3 regions of the Gordonia jacobaea genome follow, and region 3 is predicted to be linked to each of the others. Evidence: riboswitches for the same ligand, from Rfam matches in the RefSeq annotation. Region 3 holds a riboswitch; each other region holds the start of a gene.
The links. A riboswitch is a leader RNA that binds a small molecule or an ion and turns the genes downstream of it on or off. The one in region 3 is predicted to bind S-adenosylmethionine.
Positions count from the first base shown of each region.

Region 1: it holds a riboswitch for S-adenosylmethionine, as region 3 does, so the genes downstream of both, ACRVY7_RS17225 (amino acid ABC transporter permease) here and ACRVY7_RS00605 (bifunctional o-acetylhomoserine/o-acetylserine sulfhydrylase) in region 3, are expected to answer to the same signal.
Region 2: it holds a riboswitch for S-adenosylmethionine, as region 3 does, so the genes downstream of both, ACRVY7_RS09020 (aminotransferase class V-fold PLP-dependent enzyme) here and ACRVY7_RS00605 (bifunctional o-acetylhomoserine/o-acetylserine sulfhydrylase) in region 3, are expected to answer to the same signal.

Region 1 covers NZ_CBDRLS010000005.1:56,558-62,438, forward strand. The annotation lists gene ACRVY7_RS17215 (transporter substrate-binding domain-containing protein) at 328-1,266, opposite strand; gene ACRVY7_RS17220 (amino acid ABC transporter ATP-binding protein) at 1,355-2,140, opposite strand; gene ACRVY7_RS17225 (amino acid ABC transporter permease) at 2,176-3,174, opposite strand; SAM riboswitch class IV at 3,197-3,314, opposite strand; gene ACRVY7_RS17230 (SRPBCC family protein) at 3,465-3,926, shown strand; gene ggt (gamma-glutamyltransferase) at 3,946-5,881, opposite strand, start outside.
Region 2 covers NZ_CBDRLS010000002.1:620,833-626,713, reverse strand. The annotation lists gene ACRVY7_RS09030 (aspartate aminotransferase family protein) at 1-450, shown strand, start outside; gene ACRVY7_RS09025 (isochorismate synthase) at 515-1,615, opposite strand; SAM riboswitch class IV at 1,782-1,895, shown strand; gene ACRVY7_RS09020 (aminotransferase class V-fold PLP-dependent enzyme) at 1,912-3,240, shown strand; gene ACRVY7_RS09015 (hypothetical protein) at 3,237-3,740, shown strand; gene ACRVY7_RS09010 (phosphatase PAP2 family protein) at 3,905-5,092, opposite strand; gene ACRVY7_RS09005 (hypothetical protein) at 5,104-5,881, opposite strand, start outside.
Region 3 covers NZ_CBDRLS010000001.1:130,919-136,799, forward strand. The annotation lists gene ACRVY7_RS00600 (cutinase family protein) at 1-1,760, opposite strand, end outside; SAM riboswitch class IV at 2,072-2,219, shown strand; gene ACRVY7_RS00605 (bifunctional o-acetylhomoserine/o-acetylserine sulfhydrylase) at 2,282-3,604, shown strand; gene metX (homoserine O-acetyltransferase MetX) at 3,634-4,782, shown strand; gene ACRVY7_RS00615 (hypothetical protein) at 4,831-5,881, opposite strand, start outside.

The DNA.
Region 1 (5,881 bases), on a different contig from region 3:
GTCGGGGAATGGTCGCTCGACCGTGCAGAAACTAGGGGAAACAGTCTGCCGCCGCGCAGGAAGTGGGGGAAGGAGCTCCACGAGGCACAGAAAGTAGGGGAAAGGATCTTTCGGTGGGTTCCTTCGCTTTCCTCGAGTTGTTCCTCGCGGAAAGGTCAGCAAGACGCGGAAAGAACCCTTCCCCTACTTCCCGCACGCCGAGGAGCACCGACTTCCCCTACTTCCCGCAGGCCGAGGAGCACCTACGTCCCTACTTCCCACGGACCGGCGCACCGCCAACGACCCCGCGACCAGCCCGCTCGCCGCGATCGCGAGGCAGTCCGTCGATCAGAACGTGCTCGGCGGGTTGACCGTCGACTTCTCGACGCCGGTATCCGGGACACCCCACTTGGCGAAGATCTTGGCGTAGTCGCCGGTCGCGATCAGCTTGTTCACGGCATCGGAGATCGGCTTGGCCAGGCCCGAGTCTTTGGCGGTGACGAATCCGACTGGTGTGGAGCTGATCTGGCCGAGGAACTTGGTTCCCTCGACGTGCTTCTCGTCGTACTTCAGGCTCAGTACGGGCCCGAAGAACAGGTCGACCTTGCCGTTCGCCAGACCCAGGAAGATGGGCGCCGTGTCGTTGAAGTACTGGACGGTCCACGGCTTCTTGCCGATCTTGGCACAGTCATCGACGTGCGAGCTCAGCAGCGTCTGGAAGGTCGAACCGGGCGTGGTGGCGATGGTGTAACCGCACACATCGGTGATGGTCGAGACCTTCTGTAGGTCAACGCGTTTCGAGCCGAGGAAGCCCTGGCCGTCGTTGAGGTAGGTCGAGAAGTCGAGGACCTTCTCGCGTTCGGCGGTGACTCCGAAATTCGCTTGTCCTACTTCATATTTCCCGTTCTGGACGCCGGGGATGATCGAGGCGAACGTTCCGTACTCCACGTTCCAGTTGACACCGAGGACCTTGCCGATCGCGTCACGCAAGTCCAGATCGAGTCCGACGTTCTTGTCGTCGACAACACCGCCGTGCGGCAGGCTCGACGTCCCGGGAGTCTGTGTGGTGCCGACGGTCAGGGTTCCAGCAGAGCGCACGCTCTCCGGCAGCTCAGCGCTGATCACATCGTCCTTGACGATCTTGCTGGTGATGTCCTGTGTCGGAACGGCCGACGCCTCTGCGGAGTTCACTGTGTCGTCCGACGACGATCCACAACCACTCAGCGCAATGCTCCCGACCACCGCACTGGCGGCCAACAGGGCGAGGATACGTGGGCGGTGCTTCATCGTTCTGGTCCCCTTGTCTGAATTCTTCTGTCTGGTAACTGGTTACGGCAGGAGGAAATGGCTCTGCCGTAACCGGCCTCGCGCGGGCTCACAGCACCGCGGAGAGAAACGCTTTCGTGCGCTCATGCTGCGGGTCGTCGAGAATCTCTGCGGGAGCGCCGGATTCGACGATGCGCCCGCCGTCGAGGAAGATCGCCTGGTCGGCGACTTCGCGGGCGAATCCGATCTCGTGCGTGACGATCACCATGGTCATGCCGCTGCGTGCGAGATCACGGATCACGGCCAGGACCTCGCCGACGAGTTCAGGATCGAGCGCGCTTGTCGGTTCGTCGAACAGCATGAGGCGTGGCTTGAGCGCCAAGGCTCGTGCGATGGCGACTCGTTGCTGCTGACCGCCGGAGAGCTGGCGCGGGTAGGCACTTTCGCGTCCGGCCATGCCGACACGTTCGAGCAGATCGTCGGCTCGTGCGACGGCTTCGCCGCGTGGGATGCCCGCGGCCAACGGTCCTTCGATTACGTTCTGCTGCACCGTCATATGACCGAAGAGGTTGAACTGCTGGAAGACCATCCCGATCGTGGAACGCTGACGCGCGATCTCACGATGGGACAGTTCGTGCAGCTTTCCCGACGAAGGCCGGTATCCGATGATCTCACCACCGACCTCGACGAAGCCGCTGTCGGGCTTCTCGAGGTGGTTGATGCAGCGCAGCAGCGTCGACTTACCCGAGCCCGACGGTCCGAGCAACACCGTCACAGTGCCCCTCGGGACGTCGACGTCGATGCCGTCGAGGACTTTGTGGAGTCCGAAGCTCTTGCGCAGTCCTCGGATTCGGACTAGGGGTAGCGTCTCGTCGTACTCTGTATCGTCACGCAGGGCTGCGGTTTTCCCGCGGCGCGTCGTCGAAAAGCTCACGCACCCACCGCACCTTCGTTACGACGATCAAACCTGCGAAGGTCGGTGCGCACCCGCCCGAACAGCGGAAGGTTCTCGCGGACCGTCGTCCAGAACCCTTGTTGCGGTCGGCGATTGCCGCGCGAGTAGTGACGTTCGACGAAGTACTGCCCGACGGAGAGCACACTGGTGACGATGATGTACCAGATGGTCGCGACCAGCAGCAGTGGCAGGATCAGGTAGTTCTGCTGGTAGATCAATTGCACGGAGTAGAGCAGGTCTTGGACGGCGATCACACTGACGATCGATGTCGCCTTGAGCAGTCCGATGAGCAGATTGCCCGACGCCGGGACGATCGCCGGCATGGCCTGCGGCAAGATGATTCGACGGAAGATGCGATACCGACTCAGCCCCAAAGCTTCTGCCGCCTCGGCCTGACCACGGTCGACGGACAAGATGCCTCCCCGCACGATCTCGGCTGCGAACGCCGCGACATCTAGGGTCAATGCGACGAACGCAGCGAGCACGCCCGAGAACAAGTGCGCCGTATCGGCTTTGACGAACTCCGGACCGAACGGAATCCCCAGTGACAGTTGCGGATACAGCGAGGCCAGCTCGTACCAGAAGAGCAACTGGACAAGCGGCGGAATCGATCGGATCAACCAGACGTAGCCCGCGCTCAGCGTCGACAAAATGCGATTCGACGACAGGCGCATCACGGCGAGCAGAATCCCCAATGCGAAGCCGCACACCATGACTGACGCAGTCAGCCACAAGGTCAGGCCGAGGCCGCGCAGGATTGATGCATGGAAGAAGTAGTCGCCGACCACATCCCACTGGAACCGCGGGTTGGTCAGGAGCGTGTGCACCAGCATCGCTGCGAGAACCAGGAAGACGGCGCTACTCACCCACTGGCCGGCCTTACGCGCCTTGACCAGCTTGGCCGAAAGCAGTTCTGCGTCACGCGGTTCGCTGGTCAGCGGACGCGAGTGCGCAGCGGAAAGTTCAGCTGTCACAGGTATCGGTCTTCGTTCCTCGGTGTCGTTGTTACGGCAGCGGCGAGTGCCTGCTTCCGTCGGGTTGTCACCTGGAGCACCCCACCACGACGGAGGGTTGCTGGCCAGCAAGCCAGGGCTGGGCGCTGACACTCATAACCGACGCCACGTTAGTGCCAGGTCGCAGACGCGCCGAGGGTATGAATCTGCGAGATTCTTAGGGTCGCGAAGTGGTAGGTCGGGTTGTTCGCGGAGGCGTCGACTCTGGTGCAACACATATCGTGGGCACAACGTCGACACGAGGAGACCTGATGGCCGAGCTATTCGAGATCACCCGTCTGATCTACGCCGAACCGTCGGCGATCTTTGAGCTTCTGACCACGCCAGAAGGCCACGTCGCCATCGACAGCTCAGGCATGTTGCAAAGTGCGGAAGGATCGCCCGTCAGCGCTGTGGACGACGAGTTCGTCGTCCACATGGATCGCGAGTCGCTCAACGACCTCCCGATGGGCAAGTACGACGTACGGGTGATCATCACGGCCTTCGAGAAGGACCGGTGGATCGAATGGACGATCATCGGAACCGTTCGACCGCCACTCGATCATCGCTACGGCTACCGGCTCGAACCGACTGACGACGGCACGCTCGTCACGTCGTACTACGACTGGAGCCGCGTGACCAACGAGGACATCAAGGGCCGGTTCCCGATCATCCCCGAGGCCGGGCTGCGCGCGACGCTCGGGATTCTGGCGCGGACGGTTGAGAATCGTTAGCGTCCCGCCGACGTCGACCTCACTTCAACGACGCGTCGTCGCCCATCACGGCGCCCTCCCGGCGAGGATCCGCCCCGCCAAGCCAGCCGTTACCTGAGCGCTGCAGTGCGCTGAGCCCGCTCGACTGATCGTCGACCGACACCTGTTCTCCGCGTTCGCGCAGTCCCTTGACGAGTGGATCGTCGGCGCCGTCGTTGGCGGTGTTGACCAGTGGGTGTTCGCCACCGACATTCGACGTCGGGGTGTTGGCTGTGCCGAAGTCGATCATCGATACCGCCTGCTGCGGGTTCAGGTTCCAATCCAGCATTCCGACAAGTGTTTTGACGACGAACTGGATGATCACGGAGCCGCCGGGCGATCCGAGCGCGGCCGTCAGGGTGTCCGGCTCACCGTTGGCTCCTGGCTGCATGACGAGGGTCGGTGCCATCGATGATCGCGGGCGCTTGCCCGGCGAAACCCGGTTGGCGAGAAGCGCCCCGGTCTCGTCGCGCGGCTCTGCGGAGAAGTCGGTGAGCTGGTTGTTGAGGATGAAGCCGTCGACCATGTGGAAGCTGCCGAACGCCGATTCGACGGTGGTCGTCATCGACGCCACGTTGCCGTACTTGTCGGCGACGGTGATGTGGCTGGTTCCGTGTTCTGTGCCTGTGTAGGAACCGAGCGGGACCTCACCGAGATCTCCGGGTTGTGCCTTACCGAGCGACGTGTTCGGTTTGATCAGTGCCGCACGCTGTTTCAGGTAGGTCGGATCGAGCATCGTCGCAACACCCTTGCCCGGCAACGGGATGAAGTCGGGGTCGGCGATGTACTTGTCGCGGTCGGCGTAGGCGAGGCGCTCGGCCTCGTTGACCAGATGCACCGCTTCGGGATTCGGGTGCCCGCCGTCGCGGTCGACGCCGGTCGGCCCCATCGACGGAATGTCGAAGTTGGAGAGGATGCCCATCGTCGCGGCGACAGTGATGCCGCCCGACGACGGTCCGGGCATCGCAACAATGCGGTGGCCTCGATACTCGGTGGAGACTGGTTCGCGCCGCATGGCCTTGTAGTTCTTGAGGTCGTCGGTGGTGAGCAGACTCGGCGTCATACCGTTCGACGTCGAGCCGGCCTTCGCGACGATCGCGTCGGCGATGGCTCCGGTGTACAGGGCTTGTGCGCCGTCGGTTCCCAACGCGCCCAACGTTTTCGCGTACGCGGGGTTGGTCAGTCGTGTTCCGGCGGTCTTCGGCGTGCCGTCCGGATTGAGGAAGTACGAGCGCGCGTCGTCGTCGGCCTTGAGGTCGTCGGCCGATTCGGAGATCGCGGTGGCGAGTCGCGGCGAAATGTCGAAGCCGTTGTCGGACAGGCTGACTGCGGGATCGAAGAGGTTCTTCCAGGCGGTGCGGCCATGTTCGTTGTGGATCTCCTCGAGCATGCGCACGGCGCCGGGGACACCGATGGAGCGCCCGGATGCACGCGCGCTCGGGATAGGTGCACGTTGATCGGTGGGACTGATGTAGCGCAGGTAGTCCTCGGTGGCTGCCGCCGGAGCGGTCTCGCGGCCGTCGAAAGCGGTGACCTTGTGTTTGGCGGCGTCGTAGTAGAGAGCGAAAGACCCGCCACCGATGCCCGACGACTGCGGTTCGACCAGGCCGAGCACCATCTGCGCTGCGACGAGCGCGTCGGCTGCGGTACCGCCGTCCCGCAGCGTCTCACACGCCGCCTTGGTGGCCAGCGGGTTGGCCGTCGCCGCGGCGTAGGTGTTGGTCTGCACCGGCTGCATCCCGGTGCGATAGCCGGTGGCAGCTTCGGGTCGCGTCGAGATGTCCTGCGACGACTTTGGCGCCGCGCTGGAGTCGATCTGCGTGCCCGTCGGGATCTCGCCGCAGGTGACGGACGGTTGGGCAGCGTCGTCGTTTGTCGACGAGCAGGCCGCGAGGATCAGCGCTGGCGCGATGGCCAACGCTGCGGCGCGGAGGAGC
Region 2 (5,881 bases), on a different contig from region 3:
ACGAGCGCGGAGATCGAAGACCGTTGCGCAGAGCGAGGATTCCTGTTCTACACCACGCACGCGTCCGACCCCCTCGCCGCGACCGTTGCCCTCACGGTGCTCGACGTGATCGAACGAGAGGGACTCGTCGAGCGTGCAGCCAAGCTCGGAGATGTTCTGCGCGAGAGGCTGATCGGGCTGCGCGACGACGTCGAGGTTGTCGGCGACGTCCGCGGCCGCGGACTACTGCAGGGCGTCGAGCTCGTGACCGACAAGGCGTCGCGCACACCTGCGGATGCGTTGGGCGCCAAGGTGACTGCCGCCTGCCTTGAGCGCGGACTGCACATGAACATCGTCCAGCTACCCGGCATGGGCGGCATCTTCCGCATCGCTCCGCCGCTGACGACCAGCGACGACGAACTCCACCGGGGCCTCGACATCCTGACCGACTCCCTCGCCGCGTCGCTCTGAGTGCGGGTGGTTCGGCGCGGGGGTGTGGGCTCCACGACGCGGGCACGCACCCACTACCCCGACGTCAACCGAGCTCGTCGACGCCGAGCGCGCGCAGGACGGTCGCGAGCTTCGCCGACGTCTCGTCGAGCTCCGCCTGCGGCTCCGACCCGGCGACGATGCCGCCGCCGGCCCAGGTGCGGACATGGCGACGGTCGTCGGACAGTTCGAGCGAACGGATGGTCACCATCCACTCGCCGTCGCCCGCGGAGCCCGACCATCCGACGGCGCCCGCGTAGAATCCACGACGCTCCTCGTGATTCGAGATGAACTGTGCTGCAACATCTCCCGGTGTTCCGCACACCGCTGGTGTTGGGCTCAGCAGCAGTGCGAGGTCGAGGGCGGTGATCGTCGGATCGGTCAGTACCCCGCGAATCGGTGTTGTCAGGTGCCACATCTCGCCGGTCGAGACCAGCGACGGCTGGTCAGGCACGTCGAGTTCGCGACAGATCGGCTCGAGCGCGTCGCGGAGATGGTCGACGACGAATGCGTGCTCGGCCCGGTCCTTCGTCGAGGCCAGTAGTGCCCGGCCGGCAGCATGATCGACGTCGGGGTCTGCTGAGCGAGCCGCCGATCCCGCGTAGGGGCGGCACGTAACCTCGAGACCTTGCTTGCGCAGCAATACTTCTGGGCTCGCTCCGATGAGCCATCGAGCTCGCGGGTCGGTGTGCTCGTCGACGCTGAGGTCGACGAGAAACGCAGAGTGCTCGGCGTTTCCGTACGCCAGGGCTTCGAGAAGTCGGTCCGGGTCGACGGGAGGTTCGACGTCGAATTCGACGGCGCGCGCGAGCACGACCTTCGACAACGCCCCCGCGTCGATCTCGTCGATGGCACGTGCGACCCGGTCCCGATGCGTCGCGGCGTCGGGAATCAATGTGACGCACTCGGCGTGAGCAGGCTCCGGCGCTTGCCCCACGATCGCCGAACCGCTGTGCGTGATGGTTTCGGGAACCAGCAGCGCGGCGTCGTCGGCGGCTGTGAACCCGATCGCCCCGGTGACGGCGCCGATGCGCCCGGAACGCAACGCCTCGGCAGCCTCGGTGGCGTCGGTGAATCCCGCGGACGCGCCACGTGCTCGAACGGTGCCGTGCGGCCTGGACAGGACGAAGACCTCCGAAGCTGGCATGGATTCACGCTACCGGTTGCGTGGAAGCGCAACCGCGCACAGACCGGCGAGGCCGGCGTACAGAATCGGAGTCATTAGCGCGCTCGGTGATCGCGCCCTCGGCGGCCTTTCGTGCACGCTGAGTGAAAGTTGACAGCTCAGCGTCGCGTCGGTGATCCTTGGAACAGGTCATGAGTGCCAGCGACAAGCCCCGGCTAGCTGGTCGGCAACCCTCCTCCGCGGTGGGGTGCTCCGGGTGACGACCTGGCCGTGTCCAGGGTGGGTACGGCAAGCGTGGATTCCAAGGAGACTATTCGATGACTGCTGTCGTCACCCGTTCGCACACCGAGTTTTCGCAGGCCAAGGCTGTTTCGCCTGTGCAGACCCCAACTATCGCCCCACTTGCCGACGTCGTCGGAGCCGCCGAATGCGCGCCGCTTTCCGACGGTACGACGGTGCGCTACGCCAACTTCGACTACGCCGCCAGCGCCCCGGCGCTCACCGCGGTGGCGCAGGCCGTTGCCGACTCGCTGAGCACTTACGCCAGCGTGCACCGTGGTGCGGGGCATCTGTCGCAGGTCACGACGCGTCGCTACGAGGAGTGCCGCGAGACAGTTCGACGCTTCGTCCGTGGTCGCGCCGACGACGCCGTCGTGTTCACTCGCAACACCACCGACGCGATCAACCTCGCGGCGCATGTGACGCCCGGCGACGTTGTCGTTCTCGACATCGAGCACCACGCGAACCTGCTTCCATGGGTCGAACGCAAAGACAAGTGGACGCGCATCGTCGAAGTTGCATCGACCATCGACGAGACTCTCGCCGCCGTCGAGCGTGAACTCGCGGCCAAGCCCGCCGCGCTACTTGCGGTGACCGCGGCGTCGAACGTGACCGGCGAGGTCCTCCCGATCTCGCGACTCGCGTCGATTGCGCACCGGCACGGCGCCCGAATCCTCGTCGACGCCGCGCAACTCGTTGCTCACCGCCCGGTGTCGATCGTCAGTCACGGCATCGACTACCTCGTCTTCTCGGGCCATAAGCTCTACGCGCCGTTCGGCGCGGGTGTGCTGATCGGACGCACCGACTGGCTCGACGCCGCGCAGCCGTACCTGGCGGGCGGCGGTGCAACTGCAGACGTCGACGTCGAGGCCGGTTGCGCGTCGGTGTCGTGGCACACGGGTGCAGCGCGTCACGAAGCGGGATCTCCTAATGTGTTGGGCGCCATCGCGATCGCCGCCGCATGCGACGCGATCACCGACCTCGGACACGAGTGGATCGGCGCACACGAGGCGTACCTGTGCGCACAACTCGACGCCGGACTCGCCGAGATCGACGGAGTCACCCCCTTGCGTGTCTTCGACGACGACCTCGAGCGCGTCGGCATCGCAGGCTTCACCGTCGACGGCCATAGCCCGCGCGAGGTGGCGGAGTACCTGAGTTCGGAACACGGCATCGGTGTGCGCGACGGAAAGTTCTGCGCGCACCCGTTGCTCGACCGACTCGGTTATCCCGACGGCGCTGTACGCGCGAGCTTCGGACTCGGCAGCTCGTCCGACGACGTCGACCGCCTGCTCCACGCGCTGCGCTGCCTGAGCGATCGCGGCGCCGACGCCCCCGACATCCACCACCGAAAGGCACACTCGTGACGATCCAATCGAGTTCTCCGACAGACGTTCTCGCCGACCAGCTCCTTGCTGCCGACACCGGCGTCATCACCATCGGCCGCCCGGCACTGCGGGTTGCGATCGTCGGCGACGCCGGTGCCGCCGAACTGCCGATCGTCGTGCGACGTTCGACGCTGCGCGACGCCCAGCGCACTCGCTCGCTACTGCGGGCAGGCACCCGTGACACCGCGAACTTCTCGGTAGCACTGGCAGTCGAGGTTGCGATTGCACCGCATCCGGGGTCGGCGCGCGCGTCTGTCGCCTCGGTGTCGGTTGCGGGCTCGGCGGTGACGTCTGCCGGCGATCCCGCAGAAACCGTGCGTTACGTCGGCACCCCGCACGGCCTGGCCACACTGATCCGCGACATCTACGCGGCCGAGGTCGCCGACGCCGTGCTCATCGTTCCGATCGACGGCTCGGCCACCGAGCACCGCGTGCGCGCAGAGGTGCTGCCGCAGTTCGAGTCTCGCCGCGCTGCGTGATCTCGACAAGCTCGATCAGCGGGTAACAAGCTGATCAGCGGGTGGTGATCTCGACAAGCTCGATCAGCGGGTTGGGCTGGATCGGCGGGTTGGGCTCGGTCGGCGGTTGGTGATCTCGACAAGCTCGATCAGCGGGTGGGGCTCGGTCAGCGGGTTGGGCTCGATCAGCGGGCGGCGTAGGCGCGGGCCAGGTCGAGGCGCTGCCACGACTGTGCGCCGGGGTGCTGGTCGTCGAGTGGGTATCCGGCCGGGTAGGCGGTGCGGCTTAGTAGGTCGGTGGCCTGCGCGCGGGTGAGGCGAGGATGTGCGCGCAGCACGAGGTCGACGGCTGCGGGCGGTACGACAAACGCTGCACTCGGCGAGCCGATGCGCGAGAGTCCGTAGGACATGCGCGCGTCGTAGTCGGCCAGGGCGCCGGGTGTGCTGCGATACGGTGTGTCGCGCGCGATGCACGTCGATAGTGCTGCGCGGCAACGCCATTCGAGTTCTGCGCGGAGTTCCTGCCCGGCGGCCACGATCAACGGTCGGAAGCGTGGGTCGGCGTATCGGTCGGCGACGGCGGCGTCGGCGACCATGCGTCCGGCGATCACGTCGAGCGGGTAGTGCACGCCGAGGACGACGCGGTTGTACCCGGCCTCGCTACCGCGCGCAAGAAACTGTGGTGCGAGTTCGGGAATCATCAGTGCGAGCAGCCCGGTGCGGATCATTGCCGAGGCGGTGTGCCCGGACGGGTACGACGAGCCGTCGGATTGCACGTCGCTCTTGGACCTGCCGGGCCGGTTGTACACCGTGATGCGGTCGGGTTCGGCCACATACGGACGGTCGTTGTCAGACAGGGCCTTCTCGACCGCCGTGGACGCAGCGATGCCTTGGCCCCGGGCGAATAGTGTGTCGAGCAGAGCCGAGACCTTGGGCAGTCGTTTGTCAGCAAGGGCCTGACGGAAATCGCTACCGAGGTTGGCGCCGAACGCATCCGACATTGTGTAGAGCTGTGTCTGCGACAAGCCGTCAATCGCGTAGCCGTCGTCGAGTGCCCGTTTCTGACGTGCCGGATCGTTCTTCGCCGACTGATTGATCGCTGCGGCCCTGTCCGAGTTCTCGGCGATCGTGTCAGGGTGATTTTTGCGAATGTCGGTGAAGCTCGAGATCACCGGCCAGTAGATGATGTCAGAGCCGTGGACGTCGGACTGGTACACCGTCGCGATCGCACCCGCGGGGAACGGCGTCGGGTTGGGTCGAGGCGGCGCCGCGACGGCCGTGGGTACCTGTGCGCCGAGGAGTGCGCAGGCGGTCAGAGCGGTGGCTGCGACGACGCGCCTGAGCGATCTGACGGGAATGTGGATCGATGACATCGAGTGTTTCCTCACTTGCCCAGGTAGACGGTCTTGTCGGCGCCCGGGTAGGGCTTACCTTCATCGGTGGTGCGGCACAACGCTTTTGTAGCACCCTGTGCGCTCGCAAGCGCCCATTCGGGTGTTGATTTGAAAGTTCGGAGGTCGTTGACGGCACGGCCCCCGTTGAACACCGCGTTGACCGAGACATCTGACAACGGGATGTAGTGGTTGAGTTCGCCGCCGGCCGTGAGGTTCTGCAGCACTCCGGCAGCATAGGTGAGGCCGGGACCGCCGATGACGGGCAGACCTGCGACCGTTTCGAACACGCCGATCAGCTCGTCCTTGTCCTTCGGGACGAAGGCGTTGCTGAGGTACACCTTGTGTAGGTTGGCTCGGACGCTCTTGACGCTCGCCGCAAACGACGCCTGTTGCGATTTCGGCAGCGTCGAACCATGCGTCGCGCCGACGTAGACGATGGCCTCGTCCAGGCTCAAGCCCGCCAGCGGGCGACAGTCGCCACTCGACGGACTCAACGACTTCGCGAAGGTGGTCAGCTCAGGGCTGACGTTCACGGCGAAGGCGTTCTTGACCCTCTCCCGTTGGACCGGTTTGGTGCCGTCTCCGGCCGCCAAACACGTGCTGTCTGCCTTGTCTCCGAGGGCGTTTCCGCCCTTCTCGGCTGCGGTCCCCGGCAGCTCGACGACCGTTTTCACGATCTTTCCCGCGATGGAGCCGATGATGCTGCTGACGATCGGCACACCGACGGCACCCGAGACGGCCTTCGATGCGACCTCGTCGAGGATGGTC
Region 3 (5,881 bases):
TTCGGTGTCGCACTCTCCGCCGACGTTGCATGCGGCGTCGAGGCACCGGGTGTCGACTCGTCAGATGTCGACGTGTCGGCTGTTGGCTTGTCGGGTGTTGACGTGTCGGGTGTTGGCTGGGGCGCCGACGACTCTGGTGCAGGCGCCTGCGCGCCGCCGGGATTCTCGCTCGGCTGTGACGACTCCCCGCCCAGGTGCGGTTGGGGTTGCGGCGAGTCGCTGACAGTCGGAGGCGTCGACCCGGCTCCGGTGCCCGTCCCGTCAGCTGCGCCGTCGCCACCAACGCCGGCCGAATCGTCGACGACTTTGCCGCCAGAGGGACCCTCAGTGCCGGTGGAGCCCTCATCCCCGGTGCTGACCCCAGCTCCGGTGGTGCCGAGCCCTTCGTGGTCACCGACGTTCTTCTCCGTGACCACGGTCCCCGAGGCTTCGGCGATCTTCTCCGATGCCGACAGCGCCATCAGCGACTCGGTGTGGCTGGTCGTCGTCGGTGGAGTGCGCAGCGACGCGAGCCACTCTTCGAACGCGACAAGCGAAGGTCGGTACGCGGGTCCGGGAATGCCTGTGACATCGCGGCCGGTCAGTGTGTAGGCCCAGAACTTTCCGAAGTTCAGCGGCATCGACGCGATGCTCCTGACGCTGGTCCTCAACGCGTCGACGCCCTGCCCCCAGAGCACCGGATTCCATGTGAACAATCCTCGTGCCATGTCCTGGAACGTGTAGACGTCGGTGAGTACACCGCCGTAGCCGAGTTGGGGCAACTGCGGGAACCAACCCATGGCCCACCGGATCGGCGGCTGGAAGTCGGCCAGTGTGATGCCGAGGATGTCCGGGAACTTCCACCGCTTGCTCACGAGGTCGGGCACGGTCCAGCCGAGACCGAGTTTGTCGACGAACTGCTGGGTGAGGACCCACGCCGACGACGGCACGACGAGCTGACACGTACTGACCTGGCCAGTGGTGTTCTCGCAGTGCAACGGCTTGACTCCCCATGCGTCCCACAGGGCCCCGTTGGTCGCTGCCAAATACATGTAGAGCGGGTACAGACCATGCTTGACCCAGTAACCCGCGAAGCCATCGAGGGCACCGAGCGGATCGTGGAGCGGATCGGGCAGGTCGCAGATCGGATCGCCCGTGAAGCACACGGAGGTCACCGGAATTCCGCCGAAGTCGTCGACGCCGCGTCCGCCCGCCATGGTCAGTCCGGGGATCACGCCGATCAGAACGCGTTCGATGCCCTGTCCGTAGAGAGTTCCCGCTTGCCGCGGATCGGAGTAGAGCAGTCCGGAAACCATGCTCGGTGAGATCTCGTGTCCAGAAGTATTGCCGGTGCCGATGCCGGTGAGCACGTCGCCGGCGATTCCCGCGCCCTGCGAGTACCCGACGATCACGACCGGTTTGCCATCACACTGCGCCTGATAGCTCGCGACTGTCGACATCGTTGCCGCGACGCCCTGCGACTGACTGTCGTCGAAGCCGAAGGCACCCAACGGCCAAATCGACGCCGGATACTCGACGCGCTCGACGGTATAGCCGGCGTACTGCGGCTGACGCGTGACGCCGTCGAGCAAATGCGCCTGGGGATCCCACGTACCGCCGACGAAGACGAGTGCGCCGTTGCCACAATCGGCGCCGGCCTCGGCTCGCGCGACACCCGCGCCGGAAGTCTGGCCTATCGCGAGGAGAACCGCTGCGACTGCGGCGAGTCCGAGTGTGCTCGCCGCCCTGATCGATCGCCTGAAACCGAAGTGACCACCCATGCGTTCTCCACCAATCCGGCCGGTTCTGCCGTGTCATCGCGACGTGGTCGGAATCGGAGTTTGCCGACCCCTCGCGAATGATCGGATCGTAGAAGTCTGTGACCCACGCCACGGCAGAAACCGACGATCGCGCGGCGAACCGTCGATAAAGAACGTCAAATTCGACTGTTCGGACTACACGAGAAGGCATTCTTCGGGGCCATTCGCCGCCGACGAGCACCGCGGCCGCAACGACGCCTTGTCCAGCCCAAGAACCAGCCTGCGTCGGAGGGTTCTCACTTCATTTCGACCGTGTTATATCCTTGACGCCAGGTCATGAGTATCAGCGCAAAGCCCCGGCTCGCTGATCGGCAACCCTCCAACCGCGGTGGGGTGCTCCGGGTGATGACCGGGTTGTGGGACCCCGCTCCTCGATGATCTCCATCGAAGATGGTTTCGGGTCCCCGGCAAGCGCGGGTCCGAAGGTCGGACCCCAACAGGGTCGTCGTGCCCTGCCGACCGTAGAAAGTGACGCATATTCAATGTCTGACGTCGACGTCGACCAGAACCCAGCCGACAACTGGAGTTTCGAGACCAAGCAGATCCACGCGGGCCAGTCAGCCGACGCGGCAACCAACGCCCGCGCGCTACCGATTTACCAGACCACGTCGTACACCTTCAACGACACCACGCATGCCGCGAACCTGTTCGGTCTTGCCGAGCCGGGCAACATCTACACGCGGCTGATGAATCCGACGCAGGATGTCGTCGAACAGCGTCTTGCCGCTCTCGAGGGCGGCGTCGCGGCGCTGCTCGTCGCTTCGGGCCAGGCTGCGGAGACGTACTCGATCCTCAACATCGTCGAAAACGGCGGGCACGTCGTGTCGAGTCCTCGGCTCTACGGCGGAACGTACAACCTGTTCCACTACACGCTGCCCAAGTTCGGCATCGAGGTCACCTTCGTCGAGGATCCGGAGGATCTCGACTCCTGGCAGGCCGCCGTGCGCGACAACACCCGCGCGTTCTACGGCGAGTCGATCTCCAACCCGAACAACGAGATCCTCGACATCGAGGGCATCTCGGAGGTTGCACACCGCAACGGCGTGCCGCTCATCGTCGACAACACCGTCGCCACCCCGTACCTGCTCAATCCGCTCGCCCATGGCGCCGACATCGTCGTGCACTCGGCCACCAAGTACATCGGTGGGCACGGAACCGCGATCGGCGGCGTGATCATCGACGGCGGCACCTTCGACTGGCGTGTCCAGCGCGACGGGAAAGACCTCTTCCCCGGTTTCACCACGCCCGATCCGAGCTACCACGGTGCGGTCTTCGCCGATCTCGGCGCTCCCGCGTACGCGCTCAAGGCCCGCGTGCAGTTGCTCCGCGACACCGGTGCAGCCATCTCGCCGTTCAACGCATTCCTGCTCGCCCAGGGTCTCGAGACCTTGAGCCTGCGGGTCGAGCGTCACGTCGCCAACGCGCAGCGCGTCGCCGAGTACCTCAACGACAACCCGCAGGTCGAAGAGGTCTACTACGCCGGCCTTTCGTCGTCGCCCTGGTACAAGCGTGGCCAGGAGCTCGCGCCGAAGGGACAGGGTGCGGTCATCGGCTTCGAGATCGCAGGCGGCGTCGACGCGGGCAAGCGGTTCGTCGAGGCGCTCACGCTGCACAGCCACGTCGCCAACATCGGTGACGTGCGCTCGCTCGTGATCCACCCGGCATCGACCACCCACAGCCAGCTGACCCCCGAGGAGCAACTCGCCGCGGGTGTCACCCCCGGCCTCGTCCGCCTCGCGGTGGGCATCGAGGGAATCGACGACATTCTCGCCGACCTCGACCGGGGTTTCGAAGCAGCCAAGTAAACAATTCAGAGCAAGGAGCGAGGACACCTGTGTCGGTGAGCATCGACCCGCAGACGGATACAGAGCAACGGCCGGACTGGGAGAACGCCCCGGACGGCCAGATGCTCAGCGCCCGTCTCGGGTCGATCTCACTCGACAACGGTGAGCAGATCGACGACGTGACCCTCGCTTTTCAGCGGTGGGGAAAATTGTCACCTACCCGCGACAACGTCATCCTCACGCTGCACGCCCTGACCGGCGACTCACACGTCACCGGACCCGCAGATGCCGCTCACCCCTCCCCCGGCTGGTGGGACGGTCTGATCGGTCCCGGCGCGGCAGTCGACACCGACGAATGGTGCGTCATCTCGGCGAACGTGCTCGGCGGATGCCGAGGGTCGACCGGGCCTGCATCGCTGGACTCCACCGGCCGACCGTGGGGTTCGAGCTTCCCGCAACTCACCGTGCTCGATCAGGTCCGCGCCGAAGTCGCGCTGATGGATCATCTGGGCATCGAGAGTATCGGCGCGGTCGTGGGCGGCTCGATGGGCGGAGCACGGGCACTCGAGTGGATCATCGAGTATCCCGAACGGGTTCGAAGCGCACTCGTGCTCGCCGTCGGCGCTCGTGCGACAGCCGACCAGATCGGCACGCAGACAACGCAAATCGCAGCCATCACGTCCGATCCGGCGTGGCACGGCGGCGACTATCACGGCACCGGCGAGTCGCCGACGACCGGAATGGGAATCGCTCGCCGGATCGCACACCTGACCTACCGCAGCGAACCGGAACTCGACGAGCGCTTCGCGAATGACGCTCAGGGCCAAGAGAATCCGCTCACCGGCGGACGTTACGCCGTGCAGAGCTACCTCGAGCACCAGGCGGGCAAACTCGTCGAGCGCTTCGATCCGGGCAGCTACGTCATTCTCAGCGAAGTACTCAACCACCACGACGTCGGGCGCGATCGCGGTGGCGTGACGGCAGCACTCAACGCCTGCGACGTTCCTGTGATCGTTGGCGGTATCGACTCGGATCGCCTGTACCCCTTGCGGTTACAGGTCGAGCTCGCCGAAGAACTCGGCAATTGCGTCGGAGGCCTACAGGTGGTGCAGTCCGACAACGGACACGACGGATTCCTCACCGAATTCGACGCCATCGGCGATCTACTCAAGCGCACAGTCGATCTCGCGCGTCGCTGAACGTTCGGGTACCTCAGGCGTTCGGGTACCTCAGGGCGTTCAGGTACCTCAGGGCGGGGGCAGCAGTCCGCCGGGAACCGGTGTCGTCGTGGTCGTGGTGGCAGGCGCCTGCCTGCCCGTGCCGGTACCACGCTGGTTATTCGACTGGGACGCATTGCCATTCGAACCAGCTTCCCCGGAGGGTTGCTGATTGCCTGGAGTGGGTGTCTGCTCGCCGGGAGCGGGCTCCCTCGACGGCGGGGCAAACTCCGGCGGCAGCAGATTCGGCGGAATCGTGATCCCCGGCGGCAGCGGCAAGGTGGGACGACTGGTCTCGGCGCTGGGTGGCCGCGTAGTCGTCGACGGCGTACTCGGACGCGCGGAGAGTGTGAGCGTCGACGGCGACGGCGTGGTCGGCGGCAGTTGCGTTGTCGCCCACCCGGGTCCGTCGTCCTCCCGGGCTGTGCGCGGAGCTTCGGCCGGCGTCGACGTGAGTTGCGTCGGTTCCTGTCTCGTCTCCGAGGGGACGACGTCGGCTTCGTCGGATGCGGTCGACATCGACGCCACTCGAGCACTCGAAGGCGATGGGATGTCGGTGGTATTCCCGGTGAGGGTCGACCCCACCGCGTACACCGTGAACATCGCTGCCGCGATGACCACGGCGGCGACAGCAATCGGCAGCGGCGAAAGCACACCCCTGCGCCTCCCGCCTCCCATAAAGGTCAGGCGACTCGGTGCCGCCGCCTGCTCGGACGAGAGCATCGCGGCACCCACAGCGGCGGTCTGTTCCGGGTTCGTCGGGACGATGACCTCGATGAGGCCGCCATCGGCATCCTCTTCGGGCACCATGTCGGCGATGGTCGGCAGGTTCGCCAGGCCACCGACAAGGACGATAGCGCACGCCGAATGCGTTGCGAGGTAACGGCTCAGCTCTTCGCGAGCGTCGAGCAGGAACGGACGAACCGCTGCGGCGAGCGTTGCATCGCCGATCCGGAACCGGCCGGCGGCGTCGGCAGTACCGTGCTCGCCCGACTCCTCCTTGGCAGTTCGGACGGCGCTACGCAACGCGTTGCGACTGAGTTTGCTCGAGAACGAACCACTCACGGCGCCTGCGTCGAGC